Regions from separate parts of the Cytobacillus sp. Bva_UNVM-123 genome, predicted to be linked through region 2. Evidence: riboswitches for the same ligand, from Rfam matches in the RefSeq annotation. Region 2 holds a riboswitch; each other region holds the start of a gene.

Region 1 (8,063 bases), 1.9 Mb from region 2:
GGGAAGGAAGAAAATTGGCTAATTCATACTTTAAAAAAAACGCATCAGGTCGAGGTAAGTGACGTATTGTTAGCAACAGTTGATAAAAATGGTGAGCTAACCATCTTTTTATATAAATAAACTTCCACCGCGTTACTCACGTTTTTCTCAAATTAGAATAGTAATGATTGTAATTCGATTCGTGTAGTGGAGTGATTAAAATGGAAAATCATCAAGATAAATGGGATAAGGATAACCAAAATAAATTTTCAGACAGAGCATCTTTAATACGTAGCCTTGAAGAGCAAATAGAAGTTGCTGTTTGGCTGCAAGCATTTGGGCAATTAAGTGAAGCCATTTTATTATCTAAGCTATTATTTATTAGTGATAATGTTGACTCTCATGGCGAGCAAAAAATTGTCGTTGGAAATTGGGTGCAAGCGTTAGGACAAATAATGGAAGCTTTAGGGGTATCACAAGAATTGTCTACAATTGATAAAGAAATGATCTTAAATGCACAAAAATTAGCCATTGCAGGCAGCTTTATTCAATCATTTGGAGCCCAGATCGAAGGATTTGGAGGAGTTGAAGTAATTCAGGAGGAGAAGGAAGGAGCAGAACTTTTTGTTCCTTAAATAATCCCGTTAATCAACCAAAAGAAGTATTAAAAATTTTCACGAAAATCTTATAAAAAAATCCAAAAAATATTTTTCATAAATGTATTGACATATATTAAAATAAAATGTTATATTTAAAAATTGTTTATTTTTATTCAATATGATACCATATATATTGTAAGTATATATGGAGGTGGAGAATTTGTTTCAAATTGGAGACAAGGTTTTTTATCCGATGCATGGGGCAGGTATCATTAAAGCCATAGAAGACAGAGAAATTCTTGGCAAAACCCAGGAATATTACGTGATTACTATCCCTATTAGTAAGATGGATATCATGATTCCTTTGGATAAGATGTCGAAATCGGGTGTTCGGGCCATTGTTGATCTTGAGACAATGAAGGATATTTTGTATGATTTTCATCATGCAGAACCAAAACGCTCACTTCCGTGGAAAGAAAGATTTAATGCAAATATGGAGAAAATGAAGACAGGTAAAATGAGTGATTCTGCTGAAGTAGTGCGAGATCTATTGTTTCAAAATAAGGAAAAAACCCTTAATTCAAGTGAGAAACAAATGCTTCAGAACGCACAAAGAAATTTAATTAGTGAGTTAATTTTAATAAAGGATATATCAGAGAGCAAAGCGGCTGACTTATTGAAAATATCGAGTTAAGAAGGGCACACCACCATCAAATGATTGGTGGTTTTTTATTTCGCAAAAGTGGCTGACAAAAGAAAGAAGTTTATGGTAGAATAAGAAAAATACTATATATACGATAGTATATAAGTGAACACTACTACATATTGATTTAGATATTAGATATTAGGTGTCTTTTCTTAGACTTAATAGGGAATTTGGTGTGAAGCCAAAGCTGTCCCCGCAACTGTAAGTGTGACGAAATAAGCAGACCACTATATGATTTTTTATATGGGAAGGGCTTAAAGTAGAGTGAAGCACGAGCCAGGAGACCTGCCTAGATCGCGGATGAACGAATGGTTATAGATCGTATTGTCCCGATAAGTTCAACAAACCATCAAAAACACAGGTGGATGGTTGACTTTATCTATTATCCGCTTCTTCGGGTGAAAGAAGATGGGGTAAGTGAAATTCATACATATGATGCTTTATTTAGTATGTCTTCTTCCTATCCTAAGTTCACCTATGGTGGGCTTTTTTTATATGGAAAGCCTACCTAATTTAATAGTTTCTGTTTAATCATTTGGGAGGGAAAAGGATGAATAAGTTGGTTTTGGAAAACGCAGTGAGGGATGAATTATTAGATGCATTCAAAGATATCGTTGAGGTAAATAATCAAGATCTCCTTCAGGAGAATGCAAATGTAGATGGTCAATCACCAATGGGGCAAATGGGAAAATTCGCATCAGAAAGTGGAAAATATTATGCAAAAGAATGTCTGCTCCGTTCGGAAGTTAAACAAGCCATTGATGAAAATTATCTTCATCCACATGATTTAGATTTTCTTCCAACTGGCACCACAACATGTTGTCAAATTCCTTTAGGGAAAATCTTAAAAAATGGATTTAATACTGGGCATGGTCATATGAGAGAGCCGAATGATATTGGCAGCGCCATGGCGTTAGCCTCCATTATTTTTCAGTCCAATCAAAATATGCAGCATGGAGGGCAAAGCTATCCGATGTTTGATTTTGATTTAGCTCCATATGTACGAAAAACATATGAGAAAACGATTAAGCGGCTTCACTCCTATCCGACAACCTTTACGGAAGAAGAAATGAGTGAGCTAGCATGGCAGGAAACCGATCACATTGTTTACCAGGCATGTGAGGCATTTATACATAATTGTAATAGTATGCATTCAAGAGGTGGGGGACAAGTTCCATTCGTCTCGATAAATTACGGCACTGATTCATCAAAAGAAGGAAGAATGGTTGTAAAAAATATATTATTAGCCACACAGGCTGGATTAGGGAAAGGGGAGACACCGATTTTTCCAATCCAAGTGTTTAAAATGAAAAAGGGTGTCAATTTTTCGAGTGGTGAACCAAATTATGATTTGTATTTATTAGCTTTAAAAACAACAGCAACAAGATTATTTCCAAACTTTAGTTTTCTTGATTCAACCTTCAACCGTCCATTTTATAATGGGACACCTGAATCAGAAGTATCGTACATGGGCTGTCGAACGAGAGTAATGGCAAATCTCCATGGTGACGAGAATAGTATTGGGAGAGGGAACTTATCCTTTACTTCGATTAATTTAGTTAAACTTGCTTTAAACTATCCAACCTATGAAGCATTTATTGAAAAATTGGATCACTATTTAAATATAGCTATTCAACAATTATTAGATCGCTATCATTTTCAAATAAAGAAAAAAGCACGTCATTTTCCATTTTTATATTCACAGAACGTTTGGAAGGATAGCGAAACCTTAACCGAAAATGACACGCTGGAACAAGTGCTTAAGCATGGAACATTGAGTGTCGGTTTTATCGGGCTGGCAGAAGCTTTAGTTGCATTGCTAGGCGAGCATCATGGAGAAAGTGAAGACGCTTATCAAATCGGTTATCAAATTGTCCAATTCATGAGAGACAAAATGGATGAAGCGGCTGCCCAATATAAGCTTAACTTTTCGCTCATTGCGACCCCGGCAGAAGGGCTATCTGGAAAGTTTACGAAACGTGATCGTACTGAGTTTGGTAAGCTGAAAGGAATAACAGACCGTGATTATTATACGAATTCCTTTCATATACCCGTTTACTACGATATTAAAGCAATCGAAAAAATTAAAAAAGAAGGGTCTTTCCATTCACTTTGCAATGCCGGACATATTTCTTATATTGAATGTGATGGGGATGTATCCAAAAATATACCGGCATTAGATACAATCGTGAAAGCAATGGCTTTAGCCGATATGGGCTATGGCTCCATTAATCACCCAGTAGATAGATGTAAGTGCTGTGGCTATTCTGGAATAATTGATCATGAATGCCCAAGCTGCGAAAATAATGATGAACAACATATCGAACGGATTAGAAGGATAACAGGCTATCTTGTCGGGGATATGAGCAAATGGAATTCCGCGAAATTTAGTGAAGAGAGAGAAAGAGTGAAACACCGATGATGGTGATGAATATTCTCCATGATTCTGTTGTTGATGGAGAAGGGCTGCGAACGGTTATCTTTTTCGCAGGGTGTCCGCATGGCTGTTTAGGCTGTCACAATCCTTCGAGCTGGAATATGAGCAACGGCAAGGAAATGTCTATCGATGAAATAATGGGTGAAATTGAAAACAATCCATTAACAAATGTAACTTTCTCAGGAGGAGAACCATTTATTCAAGCAAAAGAAATAGCTAAGCTGGCAGAAAGAATCAAAAAACTAGGAAAAAACATATGGGTCTATAGTGGGTTTACTTACGAAGAAATCATTAAAGATTCTACCAAACGACATTTATTGAACTTCTGTGATGTCCTTGTAGACGGGCCTTTCAAAATGGAAGAAAGAAATTTATCATTATTATTCAGGGGAAGTCATAACCAAAGAATCATTTACTTAACGGATAGAGGGACAGGTACCCTATCCAATAAGATTAACGATCAAGTAAGGTTTTATTTTTAAGAAAAGTTGGTTTTGATTAAACAAAAAATTGCCAAGGGGAAAGGACAAGGGACCTGTCCCCTTGTCCTTATTGTTCACCTTTAACGGCTTTTTCTTTCTCAAATAATACGATTAATCCAGGTAATAAAATACCTCTAATTAAGAATGTATCTAATAGGATTCCAACTGCAATGATGAAACCGAAAACAAATAGTAGTTCAATCGGCTGGGTCATTAATACGGCAAAGGTTGCGGCAAGGATTAAGCCTGCAGAGGAAATGACTCCACCTGTATTTGCGACAGCAATTTCAACTGCTTCTTTAACCGAATGTTTTCTTTTTTCCTCTTGATACCTCGATATTAAAATAATATTATAGTCAATTCCGAGTGCAACTAAGAATACAAACGAATAAAGCGGTACACGGTCACTAATCGTTTGAATATCAAAGAATAAATTAGTAAGAAACATCCCTAAGCCGAGAGCAGCCAAGAAACTAATTAAAATGGTTCCCATCATATAGATTGGCATTTTAAATGATTTTGTTAAAACGATCAGCATCCCAAAAATGAGAACCGTTTCTAATAGGACAATGACGATTAAATCCCTATTGTTGATTGAACGCTCGTCAACCTTTTTAGCAGTTTCGCCTGCGAAGTAGAGCTCACCTGAAACTTTGCTGCCAGAGATAATTTTTTCAGCATTGCTTCTAATTTCTTCTAAAGCGTCTATCATTTCAATTGCATAAGGACTTTCTTCAAATGTCAGACTATAATTAATTACTTTTCCCTCTTCAGCCATGCCGTTCACACGAACATTGCTTACGAGCGGCTGATTGGCCAGCTCTTGCTTTAATGCCTCCTTTTGTTCATCTGTCATCACTTCATCTGCTTCGAATAAGACGGTCGTTGGAGCCAGATCCCCTTTAGCAAAATTCTCCTCCAAAATTTCATACCCTTGTCTTGAAGGCATATCTTCTGGGAAGGATTTCATTGTGTCAAACTCATACTTCAAATTGAACATATTGCTTGCGGAAATAAGGAGGAAAATCCCCATTAATGAAACGGAAAGAACAGGTTTTTTTACAACAAAGCGGCCAATTCGGCTCCAAAAAGAATTTTTCTTAATGGTTGTTTCTCCGACACGTGGAATTTTCGGCCAAAATGATTTACGTCCAAACAGTGTAAATAGGGCAGGAACAAGCGTGATGGACGCTGCCATTATAATAACCATCGTTGTCCCGAAGGTCGGGGCAAAATTACGATAATCACCAAACTGTGCAAAGAACAAAACGAGCATAGCTGCAAGTACAGTTCCTCCAGAGAAGAACACTGGCATGCCAGTTTCTCGCATAGCCGCTTTCATCGCTTCGAATTTACTTTCATGATTTTTGAGTTCTTCACGATATCGCGAGAAAACGAATAATGAGTAATCAATGACAGCTGCAAATAAAAGAATTGTCATAATCGAAAGCGTTTGATTGCTCATCTCTAGTCCGGCAGCGCCCATTAATCCGAGTGTTTGCATAACGACTTCATAAACGAAGGCAGCAGCAAGCAATGGAATTAAAGCTAGTAACGGTGACCGATAAATAATGACTAATAAAATTAGAATTAACCCAACTGTTGATAAAATTAAGACGACATCCGCTCTAGAAAAAAGATCAAGAGAGTCGATTCCAATTCCTGCAGGACCTGTCACATAAAGAGTTAAATCTGTTTCGGACGAGACGATTTCTTCGATCTTTTCTTTTGCTAGTTTAATTTCTTTCGTCTCAAAAGAAGAATCAAATGATAAAGGAATTAATGCTGTTGACTTATCTTCAGAAAAGAAGCCAGAAGCAGCTTGTGGAGGAATAGAAGATAAAGGAATAATTTGCTCTACTCCTTTAATATTTTCTTCTGTTATCTTGTCAAAAAGGTTGGCAAGCTGTTCGAATTGAATTTCGCCAATTTTTGATTGAAAGACTAATATGGCGGGAATGCCATCATTATCCTTAAAGTACTGATCGACCTTATTTTGAGCAATGATGGACTCGGCATCTTTAGGAAGTGAATCAATGGAAGAAACTTGATAGTCTTTCGCACTTGGAGCGAAAATGGCTAGCACCATCGCTATAATGAACCAAGCAGCTAACGTAATCCACATTCCTTTTTTCGTCGTAACACGATCGGTAATGAAGTGTAAAAATGATTTCATTATCTAATTCCTTTCTTTTATTATTTACTTACATCTTATTAGAATGGACAAAGTGACAGTACTGTCACTTTGAGGAAAAATAAAAAGACACTAATGTCAATGTTATTATCTTCTATAGGTGACATTAGTGTCAATCATTATGTTTAAACATTCCGTGACTAATAATTTCCTTTACCGAATCAACCCATTCAGCATAAGAAATTCCAAAATGATTCGGAATCGCGATCGTTTGAAAAATAAAACCTAAAATTAAACCATCTGGAATATGAGGCTTTAGCATTTGTTCTTCTCTTCCTAATTGGATAAAGCCTTGTAAATGCTTGTACATATCAAGATGCTGCGCATCTAGTTTTGCTTTATTTAATTTCACTTTTTTAGATATATTAGCGGGTATTTGTAAAGCAATTATGATAATATGATGAATTTCACGATGCTCAAAAATTAGTTCAATGAGTTCATTAAATTGCGATTCAAAGCTATTATGTTGATTAAACTTTTGGAGCTTGACTAAAAATTTATTCATTTCATCTAACATATAATCTGTAATCAGCTCTTCTTTATTTTCATAGTATTTATACAATGTGCCTCTTGATACAGCTAGTCTTTCAGCTAAAATACTAAATGTAAAGCCCTCATATCCGTGAAGTAGAAGGAGTTCTTTCGTTGTTGCATAAAGTTCATCAAGTGAAAATTTCCGTTCCCGTGCCATGGTGTTCACCTCACTTCTATTATAGTGAAAAAATAATGAGATACAATGTCATCTAATTCTTTTTAATCATGTCTAGAAAAACTTTTAAAGCTTTTGTCTGAAAAGGCGAGCAAAGAACGGTAGAAAATTCTCGTGTAATCGCAATACCATTCACATGAATCACTTTCAACGTTCCTAGTGAAATTTCTTTACGAATTGTCCAATCTGATAATAAGCTAATACCAAGATTCGCTTCAACCGCTTCCTTTATGATTTGTGTGCTGCCGAATTCCAATTTTTTCTTTGGGGAAATTTCGTATTGCTCAAACATGTTTTCAACTGCTTCTCGCGTTCCAGAGCCAATTTCTCTTACAATCCATGTTGCTTCTGTTAAATCTGAAAGCGTAATTTCGTTATTTTTTTGTGCGAGTGAGTGATTTGGTGATGCGACAATGCTCATGTAATCTACGGCGAATGGTTCAATCTGAAGGTTTTTATCTTTAAAGTTTCCCTCTACAATTCCAACATCTAATTGATGACCGAGTACTAATTCAGCAATTTCCTTTGTGTTGCCAATCGAAATGGTTGGATTGATTGCCGGGTATTTTTCCTGCATTTTCGCAAGCAGATGTGGCAAAACATATTCTCCATACGTATAGCTCGCTCCTATTGCTAGCGGCCCGCTCGTATTGTTTGTCAGGTCATCAATTAAATAATGCATTTTTGTATAAAGCCCGAGAATTTCTTTGGCGTGGTGATAGACAATTTCTCCTGCTTTATTTAAGCGGACATATTTATTGCTACGTTCTAATAATTTTGTTCCCATCGTTCTTTCAAGTGCTTGTATATATTGGCTTACAGCAGGCTGCGTCATATGCAATTCCTCTGCTGCCCGCGAAAAATTCTTCTTTTCTGCTACAGTTATAAAAATAAAGAGCTGCTGGTCCACGTCGAGTCCCTCTTTCAATTCGTACTGTTCATCTCTATTATATAATT
Region 2 (8,063 bases):
CGGCTATTAAGATTGATATCAACCCTAGAATTACCTGAATTCGTAATATTAGCACGTGCAACGTTTGTATTTTTATCGGTATTTCGAACATCTGCCTCTGCTTCTGTGTTCGTTCTATTTCTTATCTCCGATTCAAAATCTGTATCAAAATCCACATTTACATTTGTATTTCTATTTCTATTATTTCTTCTTGACATATTTATCGACTCCTTCGTTACTGAAGTTTTTGAAAGCATTTCTAGCTTTAAATTCAGATATACATTATCTTTGTGTCTGTTTGGTATCAATAATTACCTTTATAAATCCAATCCTTTTCCTGTTTTCTCTCGCTTAGATGTCTCCTCCTTCTTAATTGTATTTTTCTTTTAAGCCATAAAACTCTCTTTTTAGTTTCCACAGTAATACAGTATTCCTTTCGTATTCATGTTGTATAGACTAATCCCATAGATACGTTTATTTTTTTCACCTTTTTGTTTAAAAAAGCATTTCGGAGTAAACACTCTCATTGCAAAATTCGAAAGAAAAAAATAATTTACTTGCTCCTAAACCCTTGTCCATTTCACATTCCTAAAAAATTCATATTTCTATTATGAAGGAGGTAACTCTTTTTTTATGGGTACCCTTCGATACGAATATAGAAAGATAAGGGTTGCATAATGAATTGGGAAAATCGAAGAAGCTTATGTCAGGAATTTGCCAGAATTCTTGGGGGTGCGGGGAGTTTAGATGAGAATGGTGTATGTCTAGTACAAAAATTCCGTACATTGGATTTTACGATTCTTGGGCGACCAAGTAAATCTCCATTAGTTATTCCACAATTTTTTTCGTTTGAAGATGTTGATCGAAACGGCAGGGCATTAAATTTAGGTGAAACGGTGCTATTACAACAGGTTTTAAAGTTTACAAAATGATATCGACCAAATATAGTTTTAATTAGAATTACATCTTTAAGAAAATATTAACGTTAAACAATATAGCATCCCAATTCAAGCAAAACACAAAGGAGATAGAAAATTTTATGGAATTCTGGGAATCAAGTTTTATAGAAAAACAAACGATGTGGGGATTTGAAGCTACAGACTCCGCAATTATAACAAAAGACTTTTTTCTTAAAAGGAATGTTAAGGAAATTCTAGTACCAGGTATTGGATATGGTAGAAATGCAAAAGTTTTCATTGACAGTGGAATAAATGTTACAGGAATTGAAATTTCCAAAACAGCAATTGATTTGTCGAGGCAAAATGGTCTTGATATGAACATTTTTCATGGTTCAGTAACTGATATGCCTTTTGATAATAAACTCTATGACGGTATTTTCTGCTATGCACTTATTCACTTATTGAATAATCGTGAGAGAGCTAAGTTTATTAAAGATTGCTATAATCAGTTAAAGCCTAATGGATATATGATATTTACAACTGTTTCAAAAAAAGCTCCCATGTTTGGTAAGGGCAAACAATTGGATGAAAACTATTTCGAGATAATGGAAGGCGTAAAAATGTTCTTTTTTGATTCTGACACTATAAAACAAGAATTTGGAAAATATGGTCTAGTAGAGTTTTCAGAAATGGACGAGCCAAGTAAGGACATGAAAAATAAGCCTCCAATAAATTTTATAATGGTAAAATGTAAGAAAGAATTATAAGGAATCATACAGATTTAGTTTAATAAGAATAAAGTGATTTTTAGGAGAACTTCATACTATAGGTTTCCCATTAAAAAAATGCAAAAGAAGAATTGAAGAGATTCGGAGGTTTTTTTATGCTAAAAGAGGCTACGTTACAAGATTCAAAAGAAGCTGCACACCTAGCTTTATTACTTTGGCCTGATCACACGTTAGAGGAATTTATTCAAGAAATGACACATCTTATAGCCCAGCCAGATGCGAAGGTTTTTTTAGCTTTTCATGACAACGAAACGGTTGGGTTTGCGCAATGCCAACTTCGATATGATTATGTTGAAGGGACAAGCTCAAGTCCAGCAGGATATTTAGAGGGACTTTATGTAAAAGAGGACTTTCGTAAACAAGGCTTAGCTAAGAAATTAGTGAATGCTTGTGAGAATTGGGCTAAGAATAGAGGATGTCATGAATTTGCTAGTGACTGTGAATTAGATAATGAAGAAAGCTTAGCAGTGCATCTTAATTTGGGATTTAGTGAAGTAAACCGTATTATTTGTTTTAAAAAAGACTTATAGGATTGACGAAATTTTGGATCTGATACGATTGAAAAAAACGAATAACACTTTCGGCAATCAGGCGTGATTCTACAGCAAGAATGACGCTCTTTTTTATGTTAAAGGACAAGAAATTTCAATAAACACCATCCTTTTCACTTCTCTAGCCTACAACTGGAATAGGTACTCATCTTTGTTATTCAAAATGAATATGTATTGTTGAAACCATATTAACTAGGGAGGAATCTTCATGGGATACTTTGTGAATATAGAGCCAGGTGTTAATTTATATGTAGAAGATGTTAACCAGGGGGGAAATAAGACCATCGTATTTTTACATGGCTGGCCGCTAAGCCATAAACAGTTTGAATATCAGTTTAATGTTCTTCCTGCTATGGGCTATCGTTGTATTGGTATAGACTGGAGGGGCTTTGGCAAATCGGATAAACCAATGGGAGGCTATACTTTTAATAGACTTGCAGATGATATTCGCACAGTTGTTGGTACACTTCAAATAAACAATTTTACACTTGTAGGTCACTCAACCGGTGGGGCTATCGCAATTCGATATATGTCTCGTCACAACGGTTTTGGTGTATCAAAGCTTGTTCTTATTGATGCTGCTGCTCCAACTGGATTTACCGCAGAAGTCGCTCATCACTTTCTTAAAGAAACTTTAAATGACCGGCCCAAAATGATGCAGGACGTAACAGATGGATTTTTCTTTCAATATATAACTAAACCATTTTCAGACTGGTTTTTACAAATGGGATTACAAGCAGCAAGTTGGTCGACAGCTGCTATTATAACCACATTAAGAGATGAAAAGCTACATGCGGATCTTCCAAAAATTAATGTCCCTACTTTAATCACTCACGGTATTCATGACAAAGTTATTCCATATGCACAGGCTAAGGAACTAAATGAAAACATAAAAAATTCACAGCTTGTTCCGTTTCAATATAGTGGTCATGGCCTTTTTTGGGAAGAACGTGAGAAGTTTAACCAACTAATAACGCAATTTATTTAGTGAAACAATGGCTCTTTTTCCAATGTGTTATGGATGAAATAAGAGATAGAATTAAGAGATTTAGTGAAATTGAGGAATAACATAATTTTGTAATCTATGAAAAAGGGTTTTGTCTGCAACTGAAGCACCTCTCGTATATTGAAAAATATTTGTGCCAACTCTATTGTCGTACTCCAACGAAGGGTAAATTAGTCAGGCTTTCTTCTACTTAATCTTATAAAATTATTGTAAATTTTCCGAAAAATTGATATGTTTAATATGTAAAATTAAATAGGTGTAGAAACAGGTGAAGTAAAATTATGTGTTTTACCTCTTAAAAGGGAAGTCGGTTAGAGTCCGGCGCTGTCCCGCAACTGTAATTGGGAGCAATTCGAAAATGCCACTGTTTCCTGTAAAACGGAAATGGGAAGGATCGAAAAGCGATGATCATAAGCCAGGAGACCTGCCTGTTTTAGCAAACATCAATACCTACGCGGATAGGGGGTGTTAAGTGCGGAATAGTGGAGCATGTTTTCTATTTTATAATAGACATGTTTATTTAGGTATTCGTTCGTAACTTAACAACTTCTTTAGGAAGTTGTTTTTTTATTGGACTAATTTTTATGAAGACCTCATTTTGGAGGAGGACAGCTTTGTTGGGATCAGTAAACGACTTTATTAATTCTTTTAAAACGTGCATTATGGATAATTACAATTTAGCCGAATCTTGTACAATTCAAGAAAAATATGCGCAGCTAGTAAGAGAAATAACAGACCGTAAAGAGGGACTAGAAGAAACAAAAATTCTTATGCAAAATGTTGAAAAGGCTTACATGATCATAAAACAGGATCTATTTGGAGGAGAGGAAGAAGAATGGAGACTGAAATAAACTATTTTCCGGGACTTGAAGGGGTTGTGGCGTCAGAAACGAACATATCTTTTCTAGATACTGTTGCTAGCCAGATCATTATTAAAGGGTACGACCTTATCCAATTATCCCAAACGAAAGAGTATCTGGACATTGTCCATCTTTTGCTTGAAGACGAATTGCCACTTGATACAGAAAAGGCCTCGACTGCAGAAATACTTAAAAGTGAATATGAAATCCCTGAAGAGATATTAAATGTTTTTAAATTACTTCCTAAAGAAACGCATCCAATGGACGGACTTCGGACAGGGATATCCTCAATTGCAGGCTTTGATGTCCAAATTGATGACCGTTCTATTTCTGCTAATAAAAATCGTGCATATGGGTTGTTAGGAAAAGTCCCTAATATTGTGGCCAATAGCTACCGCATTATTAATGGCAAAGAACCGATTGAGCCACTCAATGAATTATCCTACAGTGCCAACTTTTTTTATATGCTAACAGGGAGAAAGCCTTCTCCAATGGAAGAGAAAATATTTGACCTTTCGCTCGTTTTATACAGTGAGCATGAAATGCCCAACTCAACTTTCACAGCCAGAGTGATCGCTTCAACACAATCCGATTTGTATGGTGCCCTGACTGGTGCAGTTGCATCTTTAAAAGGAAATTTGCATGGCGGAGCGAATGAAGCAGTCATGTATATGTTAAATGAGGCAAAGACAGTTGCAGGCTACGAAAAAATGCTAGAGAAAAAACTACTGAATAAAGAAAAAATTATGGGATTCGGACACCGTGTATACATGAAGAAGATGGACCCTAGAGCACTTATGATGAAAGAAGCGCTCAAGCAGCTTTCGGATATGAAAGGGGATGACCTTCTTCTACGAATGTGTGAAGCTGGGGAGAAAATGATGGAACGGGAGAAAGTGCTCTACCCGAACCTGGATTATTACGCGGCACCTGTTTACTGGATGCTTGGCATTGAGATTCCTTTATATACACCTATTTTCTTCAGTTCCAGAACAGTTGGATTATGTGCTCACGTCATAGAGCAACATGCCAATAATCGACTTTACCGGCCGCGTGTGCACTATACTGGAGCTCGTCCAGCCAATTAAAGTAATAGAGAATTATTTATTCTACAAAGCTGAAAAGAAAGGAAGATCCAAATGAATAAGACGAAGGAACAGACGAAAGTAGATGTATTACTGCAGGAAATTGCCGATTATGTGCTCGATAAAGAAATCACAAGCTCTGAAGCGTTTGAGACAGCGCGCTATGTATTGCTCGATACCCTTGGGTGCGGAATCCTTGCATTAAACTATCCTGAATGTACAAAGTTACTTGGACCGATTGTACCTGGGACAACCGTTGAAAATGGCTGTCGGGTGCCAGGGACGTCGTATGTGCTGGATCCAGTCCGTGGAGCCTTTAATATTGGCTGTATGGTTCGTTGGCTAGATTTTAATGATACATGGCTAGCTGCAGAATGGGGTCATCCTTCAGATAATCTTGGCGGCATATTAGCGGTAGCAGATTATTTAAGTCGTGTACACTTAGCAGAAGGGAAAGAGCCTTTAACTGTCCGTGAAGTATTAGAGATGATGATCAAAGCACATGAAATTCAAGGTGTACTGGCACTTGAAAACAGCTTGAACCGTGTCGGACTGGACCACGTGTTATTTGTCAAAATTGCTACTACTGCGGTTGTTGCAAAAATGCTGGGTGGAACACGTAAGGAGATCATCAATGCATTATCCAACGCTTGGATAGACAATTCCAGCCTTCGCACGTATCGACATGCGCCAAATACCGGATCACGAAAGTCATGGGCTGCGGGGGATGCGACAAGCAGAGGAGTCCATCTGGCTATGATGGCCCTTAAAGGAGAAATGGGCTATCCACAAGCCCTATCAGCTCCAGGATGGGGCTTCCAGGATGTTTTGTTCAAGCAGAAGGAACTGAAACTTGGCCGAAAGCTTGATTCCTACGTAATGGAAAATGTGCTATTCAAAGTATCTTATCCGGCAGAATTTCATGCCCAAACGGCAGCAGAATGTGCGATTAAGCTGCATCCGCAGATGAAGGACCAACTTGATGAGATTGATTGCATTACCATTGAAACCCATGAATCAGCAATCCGAATTATCGATAAAAAAGGCCCTCTTCATAATCCAGCTGATCGTGACCACTGCTTGCAGTATATTACAGCGATCGGCCTGATCAAAGGAGATATCAAAGCAGAGCATTATGAAAAAGAAACGGCATCAGATCCGCTAATTGACAGTTTAAGAGAAAAGATGATAGTCGTTGAAAACAAGCAATATAGCTTTGATTACCTCGATCCGAGCAAGCGCTCAATCGCTAATGCGGTTCAGGTGCATTTTAAAGATGGGACTTCTACTGAAAAAATTGAATGCGAATATCCATTGGGACACCGCTTCCGCAGAGAAGAAGCCATTCCAAAAATTATTGATAAGTTCTCTAGCAACCTGAAAACTCATTATCCGAGCAAGCATCAAGGAAAAATTGAAGCAGTCTGCTTTGAGCAGGAAACCCTTGAAAAAATGCAAGTAAATCAATTTGTAGAGTTGTTTTTGCTCTAAAAGGAGGACCTTTAGATGGCTTGGATTGTCGATCAGGCGGCGACTCAAAAAGAGCTCGCCAATCAATTTCGTAAACTTATTTCATCCAAAGACATTTTGCAAATACCGGGAGCTCATGATGCGATGGCGGCACTTGTCGCAAAAAAGGCAGGTTTTTCTGCCCTGTATTTATCTGGTGCCGCGTATACAGCAAGCAGAGGACTTCCAGACTTAGGAATTGTCACATCAACTGAAATGGCTGATAGGGCGAGAGATTTAGTGCGTGCGACGAATTTGCCTGTATTGGTTGATATTGATACTGGTTTTGGCGGCGTTCTTAATGTAGCGCGTACGGCAAGGGAAATGGCTGAAGCTAATGTTGCTGCCGTTCAAATTGAAGACCAACAACTGCCAAAGAAGTGTGGACATTTGAATGGAAAGCAGCTAGTTTCAATTGAAGAAATGGTACAGAAAATTAAAATTATCAAAGAAACAGCGCCGACCCTGTTTGTTGTGGCACGTACAGATGCCCGGTCAGTAGAAGGGCTGGAAGCGTCTTTAGCGAGAGCATCTGCCTACATTGCCGCAGGAGCAGATGTTATTTTTCCAGAAGCATTACAGTCTGAGGATGAATTCAAATTATTTACAGAAAAATTAACAGTGCCAGTACTTGCTAATATGACTGAATTCGGGAAAACACCTTATTATGCGGTAGAGGAATTTGCAGAGATGGGGATCCAAATGGTGATCTATCCTGTCACCTCCCTTAGAGTTGCTGCTAAGGCGTATGAAAATATTTTTAAGGTGATAAAGGAGAATGGCACACAGAAAGATAGTCTTCCATCTATGCAAACGAGAAAGGAATTGTATGAAACAATTTCCTATTATAAATTTGAGGATTTAGATAGTAAGATGGCCAAAACCGTCTTGCCCGAAGAAGAAATAAAGGGATAATGCCCCTTATGGGAGAAAAGGGAATGCCCTTTTCTTCCCTCAATGACTAGCACAACTTGAATAGCACAAAAGAAGGCGATCACATGTATCATCAGCAAAATAGCAAACTAGATACGAAAGGAAGATCGTCTTTACTTGTTCTAAGTTAGACTGAGAACGATAAATTTGCCATGCAGGGAGGTTAGGTATGGAAAAAGCAGAGTGCAAGTTTACGAATAAAACTTCTTTACAACACGTTGATTGGATAGATAAACTCTTTACACCTGAAGACTTTCATTTTGAGGAAGTGCTCATTGCTAAAACGGCGGAGCTGTTCATTAAGCAGGATGTCTCCCCTAAAATCACAGCCATTGAGAAGCACCAGTATGAAGCAACTCGAAAATTATTTGAGAAAGCAGGCGAACTGGGTCTACTTTCCATTGAGGTACCAGAAGTTTACGGAGGGTTTGACCTCAATAAAAAAATTTCGGG
Region 3 (8,063 bases), 1.7 Mb from region 2:
CGCAAAACTTATCTTCAAAACGTGTGTCCGCTATTATTAAGGGATTTGCTGCATTTATACGAGCGGTTCCTACTGTCCTTTGGGTATTGATATTTGCCGTTGCAGCAGGTTTAGGAAGTGTTGCCGCTGTCATCGGAATGACCTTTCACTCGGTTAGTTATTTAATTAAGGCATATTCTGAATCATTCGAAGAGCTTGATAAAGGTGTAATTGAAGCATTGCAGGCGAGTGGGGCAAGCTGGTGGCAAATCGTTTTTCAAGCGGTGATCCCTTCATCGATTACGTATATGATTTCTTGGACATTTTTAAGATTCGAAATAAACTTTGCTGTTGCCATTGCTATGGGAGCTGCAGCTGGTGCTGGCGGAATAGGCTTCGATATGTTTATGGCAGGTAGCTTCTACTATGACATTCGAGAAATTGGCACTGTCACCTATTTTATTTTAACTGTTGCGATTTTGCTCGAATTACTTGCAACCCAAATAAAAAAACGGTTAAAAGTAAATATTTAGTTTTTTCGAAAGAGTCGGCGGAATTTTCATGCTGCCTCTTTACATTTGTATTAAATTATTTTAAAAGGAAGCAATTTTATATTATTTTTGCTAGAATAAGGGGAACTTATATCATACAGATGAATGCTTAGCTTATTTTAGCTAAGTGGAAAGTTTGAGTTTATTAACACACTAAAGTAGAATGAAGTTCAAATAATATTAGCATTTATAATACCGCATAAGAAAAGCTAGGGCATTCACCGAAAGGACTTGGTGAACGCCAAGTTTTTCTAACTTTTCGGAGGTTTCAAAGTTGAAAAAAAGGAACCATAATGTTCGCGATATCATTTATATCCATTTAAATGAACGTGAGCAATACGTCGTTACATATGGAATTGAATTTGTAGAGTTTGCGGAATCTTTATTTGAATCACTAAACAATTTACTATTGTTAAAGCACCGCTTTGATGATGGTGATTTTAATATGCACACTTTGCATGAGTATGTTCCGAGGGAAAAGCTAAGCAAGCTGATGGAAGAGGATGTATATGGGTATGGTGACTTTTGCTGGATCGATTTTGAGGAGGAAGAATCCTTAAATGAACTATCGGAACAAGGAATTGCTGAACTTCTTTATCTCGGTCATATGAAAGAACATTTGAAGTCGCCTTTTTATAATCAATTAAGCAATCGTTACGTATATTTAGCTCATGATGATGGCTTTATAAACAAAACATATTACCGAAATTATAATAATTTTTATAAAATGCTCGGGACAGTAATTCCAAGCAAAATAGACCAAATAAAGGTCGAAAGATCCCTGTTTAGTTTCAAAAAACCAAAACCATATCCACCAATTCCAAACGAGATTTTCACCTCATTGAAATCTTTTATGAAGGAAGGCGTTCTTCTTTCCATTAAGGATGCAGAGCAAAGCCGAGTAAAAATGGAAGTTCCCATTTGGGTAATCGGTGATTTTGCTGATATGGATGATATGTATGAAGAATATGAAAGCGTTGTAAATCAACCTTGTGAAGCAAAGCTCGTTTTTGATAAAAAATCGAGAGTGTGGAAAATTATTAGTTCATAATACGCTATTCTGCTAAATTATCGTGTATAATCGAAATTAGCGGAAAATTTCATATATAAGACTAGAATGGGTGTCTTCGTTTTTGAAGACTTAAAAGGGAAGTTGGTGTAAATCCAACGCGGTCCCGCCACTGTAAATGGGAGCTTGCTGCAATGGCCACTGTACTAAAAATGTATGGGAAGGCGCAGAAAATAGCGATGACCATGAGCCAGGAGACCTGCCTGCTTCTACTAGCACCATCAAACCTACGAGGATAGGAGGTGTTTGACAGGTTAGATTTCCTTTGTTTTTCTAATTTACCTATGCAAACATCTCCATTTCAAGTGTGGAGATGTTTTTTTTGCTAGTACGAAAATTTAAGTTTATTAACGTACTAAAGTAAAATAAAGTTCAAATATTAGTCGCGTTAATAATACCGCATAAGAAAAGATAGTGCATTCGCCGAAAGGACTTGGCAAATGCGAGTTTTTCTAATGAAAAATGTTAAATGTGAAGGATTTAAGGAGGAAATAAAAAAATGAAAAAGCTTTATTCATTATTATTTGCACTTCTACTAGCAATGGGGGTATTGGCTGGTTGTGGTGATAATGCAGACAAACCGAAAGACAACACAGAAACAGAACAGAGTACAGGAGCAGATGAAAAACAAGATGCAGAGAAGGAAGCAGCTGCTTTTCCAGTTACGATTAAAGACGCTCTTGATAATGAGGTAGTTATTGAAGCGAAGCCAGAAAGAATCGTTTCTTTAATTCCAAGTAACACGGAAATTGCTTTTGCGTTAGGATTAGGCAATGAGGTTGTTGGTGTGAATGATTATGATAATTACCCAGAAGAAGTGAATGCAATAGAAAAAGTCGGCGGTATGGATTTTAATGTTGAGAAAATTATTTCTTTAAATCCTAACCTCGTTCTAGCTCATGCTTCAAGCGCACATAATTCAGAAGCAGGTCTACAACAATTAAGAGATGCTGGAATTACTGTCCTTGTTGTGAATGATGCGAAGAACTTCGAGGAAGTCTATGATTCAATTAATATGATTGGTACAGCATCAGGAGAGAAGGAAAAGGCAGACAAGCTTGTGGCTGACATGAAAGCAAAGCTTGATGAGTTAAAAGCAAAAGCGGAGGAGATAAAAGCAGAAGACCGTAAAACGGTTTTTGTTGAAGTATCCCCAGCACCTGAAATTTATGCGGTTGGTGTAAATACGTTTATGAATGAAATGCTAACGATGCTTCATGCAGATAATATTATTACTGAAGAAGGATGGCCGAAAATAGATCCTGAAGCGATTATTGAAAGAAATCCGGATGTTATTATTACAACTCACGGATATTATACTGAAGACCCAATTGCAGATGTATTAGGAAGAGATGGCTGGCAGGATATTTCTGCTGTGAAAAATAAACAAGTGGTAGATGTGAATTCAGATAAGGTTACCCGTACAGGCCCAAGGCTTGTCGAAGGAGTAGAGGAACTTGCAAAAGCGATTTACCCTGAAACATTTAAATAATAAGTTTATTGCTTATTTGCTTGCTGTGGCATTTCTTTTTACGGCAATGCTGTTGGGCATTTCAATTGGAACAGTTGCTGTTCCAGCGATGGATATTATTAACATAATCGGTGCTGAAATCTTCCGCTTCTCACCAAATGAAAATATTGATTCTATGTATGCGAATATAGTCATGAATATTCGCTTACCTAGAGTTATACTAGCAGGTTTAGTAGGGGCATCTCTCGCGATAGCGGGGGCTGCCTTTCAAGGATTATTAAGGAATCCTCTCGCAGACCCATATACACTAGGAGTCTCATCTGGTGCCTCTGTGGGAGCAGTCATTACGTTATTCTTCGGTATTTCCATTCCATTTGCCGGTTTATTTACACTCCCATTGTTAAGTATTCTTTTTTCATTTATCACGATTTTTCTCGTTTTATTATTTGCCCGTCAAATTGAACGCTCGATGAAAGTGGAAACGATCATTTTAACTGGAATCATTTTTAGTTCTTTTTTAGGTGCTTTAATTTCACTTATGATTGCTTTAACAGGGGAAGAGCTGCGACAAATTATTGGCTGGCTTCTTGGCAGTGTATCGATGAGAGGCTGGGCTTATATAAAAATTATTCTGCCATTTTTTGCGATTGGTTCGATTATTCTTTTGCTGAATAGCCATGAATTGAATGCGATGTCTTTTGGCGAGGAAAGGGCTCAGCATATCGGTGTGAATGTTCAAAAGAGAAAGATGATGATTTTAATAGCAGGTTCAATCCTAACTGGTGCTGCCGTAGCGGTATCAGGAACCATTGGATTTGTTGGTCTAGTCATCCCACATTTGACAAGATTGTTATGGGGTCCTGACCATAAGCATTTATTGCCACTATCCATTTTTACAGGAGGCGGCTTTTTAATTCTAGCGGATCTTGTAGCAAGGACCATTATCTCACCGACAGAGTTACCGATTGGAGTCATTACCGCCATCATTGGAGCACCGGTTTTTGCCATAATCTTAATGAATAGACGAGCGGAAAGTAGAGGATAAAGGATGCTTAATGTTCAACAATTATCGGGTGGATATTTTGGTTCATCCATCTTAAAAAATGTGAGCTTTCAATTGGATAAAGGGGAGCTGCTCGGAATATTAGGTCCGAATGGAAGCGGGAAAACAACATTGCTCAAAATGCTAAGCGGGATACTACCTTTTTCAGATGGAGAAGTTTTATTGAAAGGAAAATCATTAAAAGATTTTTCCGCAAAAGAATTAGCAAAAATCATTGCTGTTTTGCCGCAGCATTCTAGTGAGGCCTTTTCTTATACAGTGAAGGAAACGGTTGGGCTTGGCAGATATGCTCATCAAAAAGGCTGGTTTCAAACTTGGTCAGAGAATGATGAGCAAATTGTAAAAATGGCGATGGAGCAGACGGGTGTATCACATTTTGAAAATCATTATATTCATGAACTTTCTGGTGGAGAAAGGCAGCGTGTTTTTCTCGCACAGGCACTAGCTCAGGAGCCTGAAATATTATTGCTTGATGAACCGACGAACCATCTTGATCTTTCTTTTCAAAAAGATTTATTGGACTTATTAAAAAGCTGGACAAAGGATAGAGAACTGACTGTCATTTCAATATTCCATGATTTAAATTTAGCGGGGTTATATTGTGACAGACTTATCCTTCTTGAAGGCGGCGAAATTAATATAAATCACACTCCAAATGAAGTGCTGCGCGAGGAAAGAATTCGCTCTGTATACAATACAAAAATTAAAAAACAGCCACATCCGATTGTTGCTGCTCCACAGATGGTGCTTTTGCCCGAAGAATTTGCGGATAAGAAAGAGACATATTATATTGATACAAGTTTTCTGGAAATGTTTGAGTCTCATTTCGTATTGCGCTCTCCACTTCCGCTTAGAACAATGTCTTCAGGTGTAGTTGGTTCAGGTACAGGCTGGCATCATACATTTGTGAATCGCCATGTTAATAAAGATTATGATTGCACAGATCATCGGCGGGAAATGGTCGATTATTTAAAAGCTCACGGATTCGAACCGACTGAAACTGTCGGCATGATGACAGCCGTTATGCTTGATGATGTTAGCTTTCAGTTTTATAAAGAGGAAGGCTTTGCTGTTTTTGTCGTTGTAACAGCAGGAGTGGGCAATGCAATTGATGCGACAAGAGGGATAGAGCATCATTTTCAAATGGTACCAGGCACAATCAATACATGGATTTTCATCAGTGGGGATTTGACGGAGGAAGCCTTTATCCAAAGTATTATGACAGCTACCGAGGCGAAAGCAAAAGTGCTCCATGAATTAGAAGTGAAAGATCATGTAACAGGTACAATTGCGACGGGAACATCTACAGATAGTATATTAATTGCTTCTACTCAGAGAGGGAAAAAACTCGATTATGCTGGAACGATTACTCCGTTAGGAAAGGTCATTGGAAAAGGTGTTTCGGAATGTACGAGGGATTCGATCGTAAAAAGTAGAAAACGGGTGAAAAAATGATTGTTAGTCACCTAACTGCGCTTACACTCGCTGTTCTTATTGATCTTATTATCGGCGATCCTCCGAACTGGCCACACCCTGTTAGATGGATGGGATCTCTTATTGCAAAACTTGATAAAGCTTTGAATAAGGGAAAAATGAAAAAATTAACTGGAATAGTAATGGTTCTAATTGTTTTATCTATTATTGGTAGTCTTGCTTTTCTTATTGTAACGTTCTTTTATTCGCTTCATATAGCTGCTGGGATTTTTGTAGAGGCCATTCTTATTTCATCAGCTATCGCCCAAAAAAGCTTGAAGGAAGCTGCAATGACCGTTTATGAACCTTTAGAAAAGGGGGATATGGACGAGGCGAGGGAGAAGCTTTCTTATATTGTTGGTAGAGATACAGAGTGTCTCGATGAGCCTGAAATGGTTAGGGCAGCAGTTGAGACAGTCGCTGAAAATACGAGTGATGGGATTACAGCTCCATTGTTTTGGGCGTTGATCGGGGGAGCACCGCTTGCCCTAATTTACCGAGCGATTAATACTTGTGATTCCATGGTCGGTTATCGAAATGAAAAATACGAGAATTTTGGCTGGGCTTCCGCTCGGCTCGATGATATTGTGAATTGGATTCCGAGCAGAATGACGTCCATATGTATACTAGCTGGGAGTCGCCCTCTATACGTAAGCAGGAAAAAAGCGAGGGAGATCATTTTGCGCGACGCCATCAAACATCCAAGTCCCAACTCAGGCTGGGGTGAAGCAGCAGTTGCAGCGATTCTAGGTGTTCAGCTTGGCGGAATCAATTATTACAAAGGAATCGTTTCTAACCGCGCGACAATGGGAGATCCGCTAGTCAAAATGGAAAAAACCCATATTTTAGAAACGAATAAAATTGTCTCGCGCACGATTCCGATCTTCTTATTATGGCTTTGGCTAGGAGGAATGTTCATTGAATTTGCCAGCACATGGTTCTAATCCCCAATATTTATTTAACGCGTTGAATATTCCGCTCCCAACGAACAAACTCGATTTTAGTGCAAATATTAATCCACTTGGTCCTCCACCCTTATTAAGAGAAAATTGGGAGCAGCTCTATGAACTCGTATCTGATTACCCTGATCCAAATGGATATAAATTGAAAAAATTGCTTGCTCAGAGAGAAGGTATTGAGGAAAGCCAATTATTACTTGGCAATGGTGGCGCTGAAATTATTTCGCTTATTGGTCGTTTGCTTGCTAAAAAAAGAGTCACGATCATTCAACCGACATTTACAGAATATGAAGAAGCTTGTCTGATTAATGGCTGTACAGTTACTTATCATCAATTAATCCCTGACAATTGGGAATTGAGAATAGAAGATATTAAAGTGAAACTGCAGAATTCCGATGCCTTATGGCTATGTAATCCATGCAATCCAACAGGTATCTATTATTCAAAATCGATCATGTTTGAATTGCTTATTGAATGTCAAAAACAAGACTGTCTCCTTATTATTGATGAGGCGTTTTATGATTTTCTGTCAAACTATGAATCAATCGTTCAGTATATAAAAGAGTACGAACATTTGCTTATTATCCGTTCGATGACAAAAATGTTTGCGATCCCAGGGCTGCGTCTCGGCTATTTAATGGCAAATCAGTCTATTATTGAGCAGCTATCTGCTTTTCAACCGCAATGGAGTATGAATGCACTTGCGTTAAAGACAGGTGAATGGTGTCTCGAAAGTGAATTATATATAGAGGAAACGAGAAAATTAATCGAAATGGAACGTGAAAGATTAGTTTGTTTTTACAAGGAAAAGGAATTTATTGTTTCTCCTTCATGTGTTAATTTTTATTTAGTAAGAGATCGTACAATGACGAATCAAATGCCATTCTTTCAGTTTCTCCTTGAAAAAGGAATTATTCCTAGGCATACACTGAATTTCCCAGGTCTTGATGGGAAGTGGCTGAGATTTGCTATTAAAGCTCCACAGCATCATAACAAACTGATGGAGGCGGTAACAGAATGGCGGAATCGTCGATAGTCTTTATTAGTGGGGGAGTTCGAAGCGGAAAAAGCAGCTTTGCTGAAAAGCTTGCTGCCGAAAGTGCCAGAAAAATAAGCGGGCATCTTCATTATATTGCTGCTGGACAAAATAGTGATGCTGAAATGGCAGAAAGAATTATACGCCATCAAAAGGATCGCCAAAAGAGTGGGCTCGCTTGGAAAACGTGGGAGCAGCCTATCGAATTAGCTGAGATTGCAGCCGTTTTTTCCAAAAAAGATATTGTGCTGCTCGATTGTTTAACGACACTACTAAACAATGAATTTTTTAAGCAAGAAGAGCAATGGATGAATAGTGATTTTCAAAATAGTGTTAAGCAGTCCATTTTAGAAGGAATTGAATTGATTTCACAGCAATGTAATCAATTCATTATTGTTAGTAATGAAGTGTTAAATGAGGTGCAAGGAAAGAATGAGCTTGTCTTCGTTTATGGAAAAATGC

Evidence for each region. Region 2 has a riboswitch for cobalamin ahead of KDN24_RS12215 (hypothetical protein). Riboswitches for the same ligand answer to the same signal wherever they lie in the genome.
Region 1: another riboswitch for cobalamin. It lies ahead of KDN24_RS22245 (hypothetical protein); the one in region 2 lies ahead of KDN24_RS12215 (hypothetical protein).
Region 3: another riboswitch for cobalamin. It lies ahead of KDN24_RS03870 (ABC transporter substrate-binding protein); the one in region 2 lies ahead of KDN24_RS12215 (hypothetical protein).

Annotation. Positions count from the first base shown of each region.
Region 1 is NZ_CM177772.1:4,325,767-4,333,829, reverse strand. It holds gene KDN24_RS22260 (DUF421 domain-containing protein) at 1-120, shown strand, start outside; gene KDN24_RS22255 (DUF6944 family repetitive protein) at 201-614, shown strand; gene KDN24_RS22250 (CarD family transcriptional regulator) at 799-1,272, shown strand; cobalamin riboswitch at 1,408-1,591, shown strand; gene KDN24_RS22245 (hypothetical protein) at 1,593-1,796, shown strand; gene KDN24_RS22240 (anaerobic ribonucleoside triphosphate reductase) at 1,835-3,706, shown strand; gene nrdG (anaerobic ribonucleoside-triphosphate reductase activating protein) at 3,703-4,203, shown strand; gene KDN24_RS22230 (MMPL family transporter) at 4,271-6,379, opposite strand; gene KDN24_RS22225 (TetR/AcrR family transcriptional regulator) at 6,510-7,088, opposite strand; gene KDN24_RS22220 (LysR family transcriptional regulator) at 7,141-8,016, opposite strand.
Region 2 is NZ_CM177772.1:2,452,724-2,460,786, forward strand. It holds gene KDN24_RS12190 (hypothetical protein) at 1-197, opposite strand, end outside; partial or broken gene KDN24_RS12195 (DUF1259 domain-containing protein) at 657-890, shown strand; gene KDN24_RS12200 (class I SAM-dependent methyltransferase) at 1,019-1,645, shown strand; gene aac(6') (aminoglycoside 6'-N-acetyltransferase) at 1,762-2,196, shown strand; gene KDN24_RS12210 (alpha/beta fold hydrolase) at 2,426-3,205, shown strand; cobalamin riboswitch at 3,473-3,669, shown strand; gene KDN24_RS12215 (hypothetical protein) at 3,841-4,074, shown strand; gene mmgD (citrate synthase) at 4,059-5,171, shown strand; gene prpD (2-methylcitrate dehydratase) at 5,223-6,659, shown strand; gene prpB (methylisocitrate lyase) at 6,675-7,592, shown strand; gene KDN24_RS12235 (acyl-CoA dehydrogenase FadE) at 7,780-8,063, shown strand, end outside.
Region 3 is NZ_CM177772.1:792,506-800,568, forward strand. It holds gene KDN24_RS03860 (PhnE/PtxC family ABC transporter permease) at 1-512, shown strand, start outside; gene KDN24_RS03865 (hypothetical protein) at 805-1,581, shown strand; cobalamin riboswitch at 1,633-1,821, shown strand; gene KDN24_RS03870 (ABC transporter substrate-binding protein) at 2,099-3,091, shown strand; gene KDN24_RS03875 (FecCD family ABC transporter permease) at 3,138-4,115, shown strand; gene KDN24_RS03880 (bifunctional ABC transporter ATP-binding protein/adenosylcobinamide amidohydrolase) at 4,119-5,588, shown strand; gene cbiB (adenosylcobinamide-phosphate synthase CbiB) at 5,585-6,550, shown strand; gene cobD (threonine-phosphate decarboxylase CobD) at 6,525-7,601, shown strand; gene KDN24_RS03895 (bifunctional adenosylcobinamide kinase/adenosylcobinamide-phosphate guanylyltransferase) at 7,583-8,063, shown strand, end outside.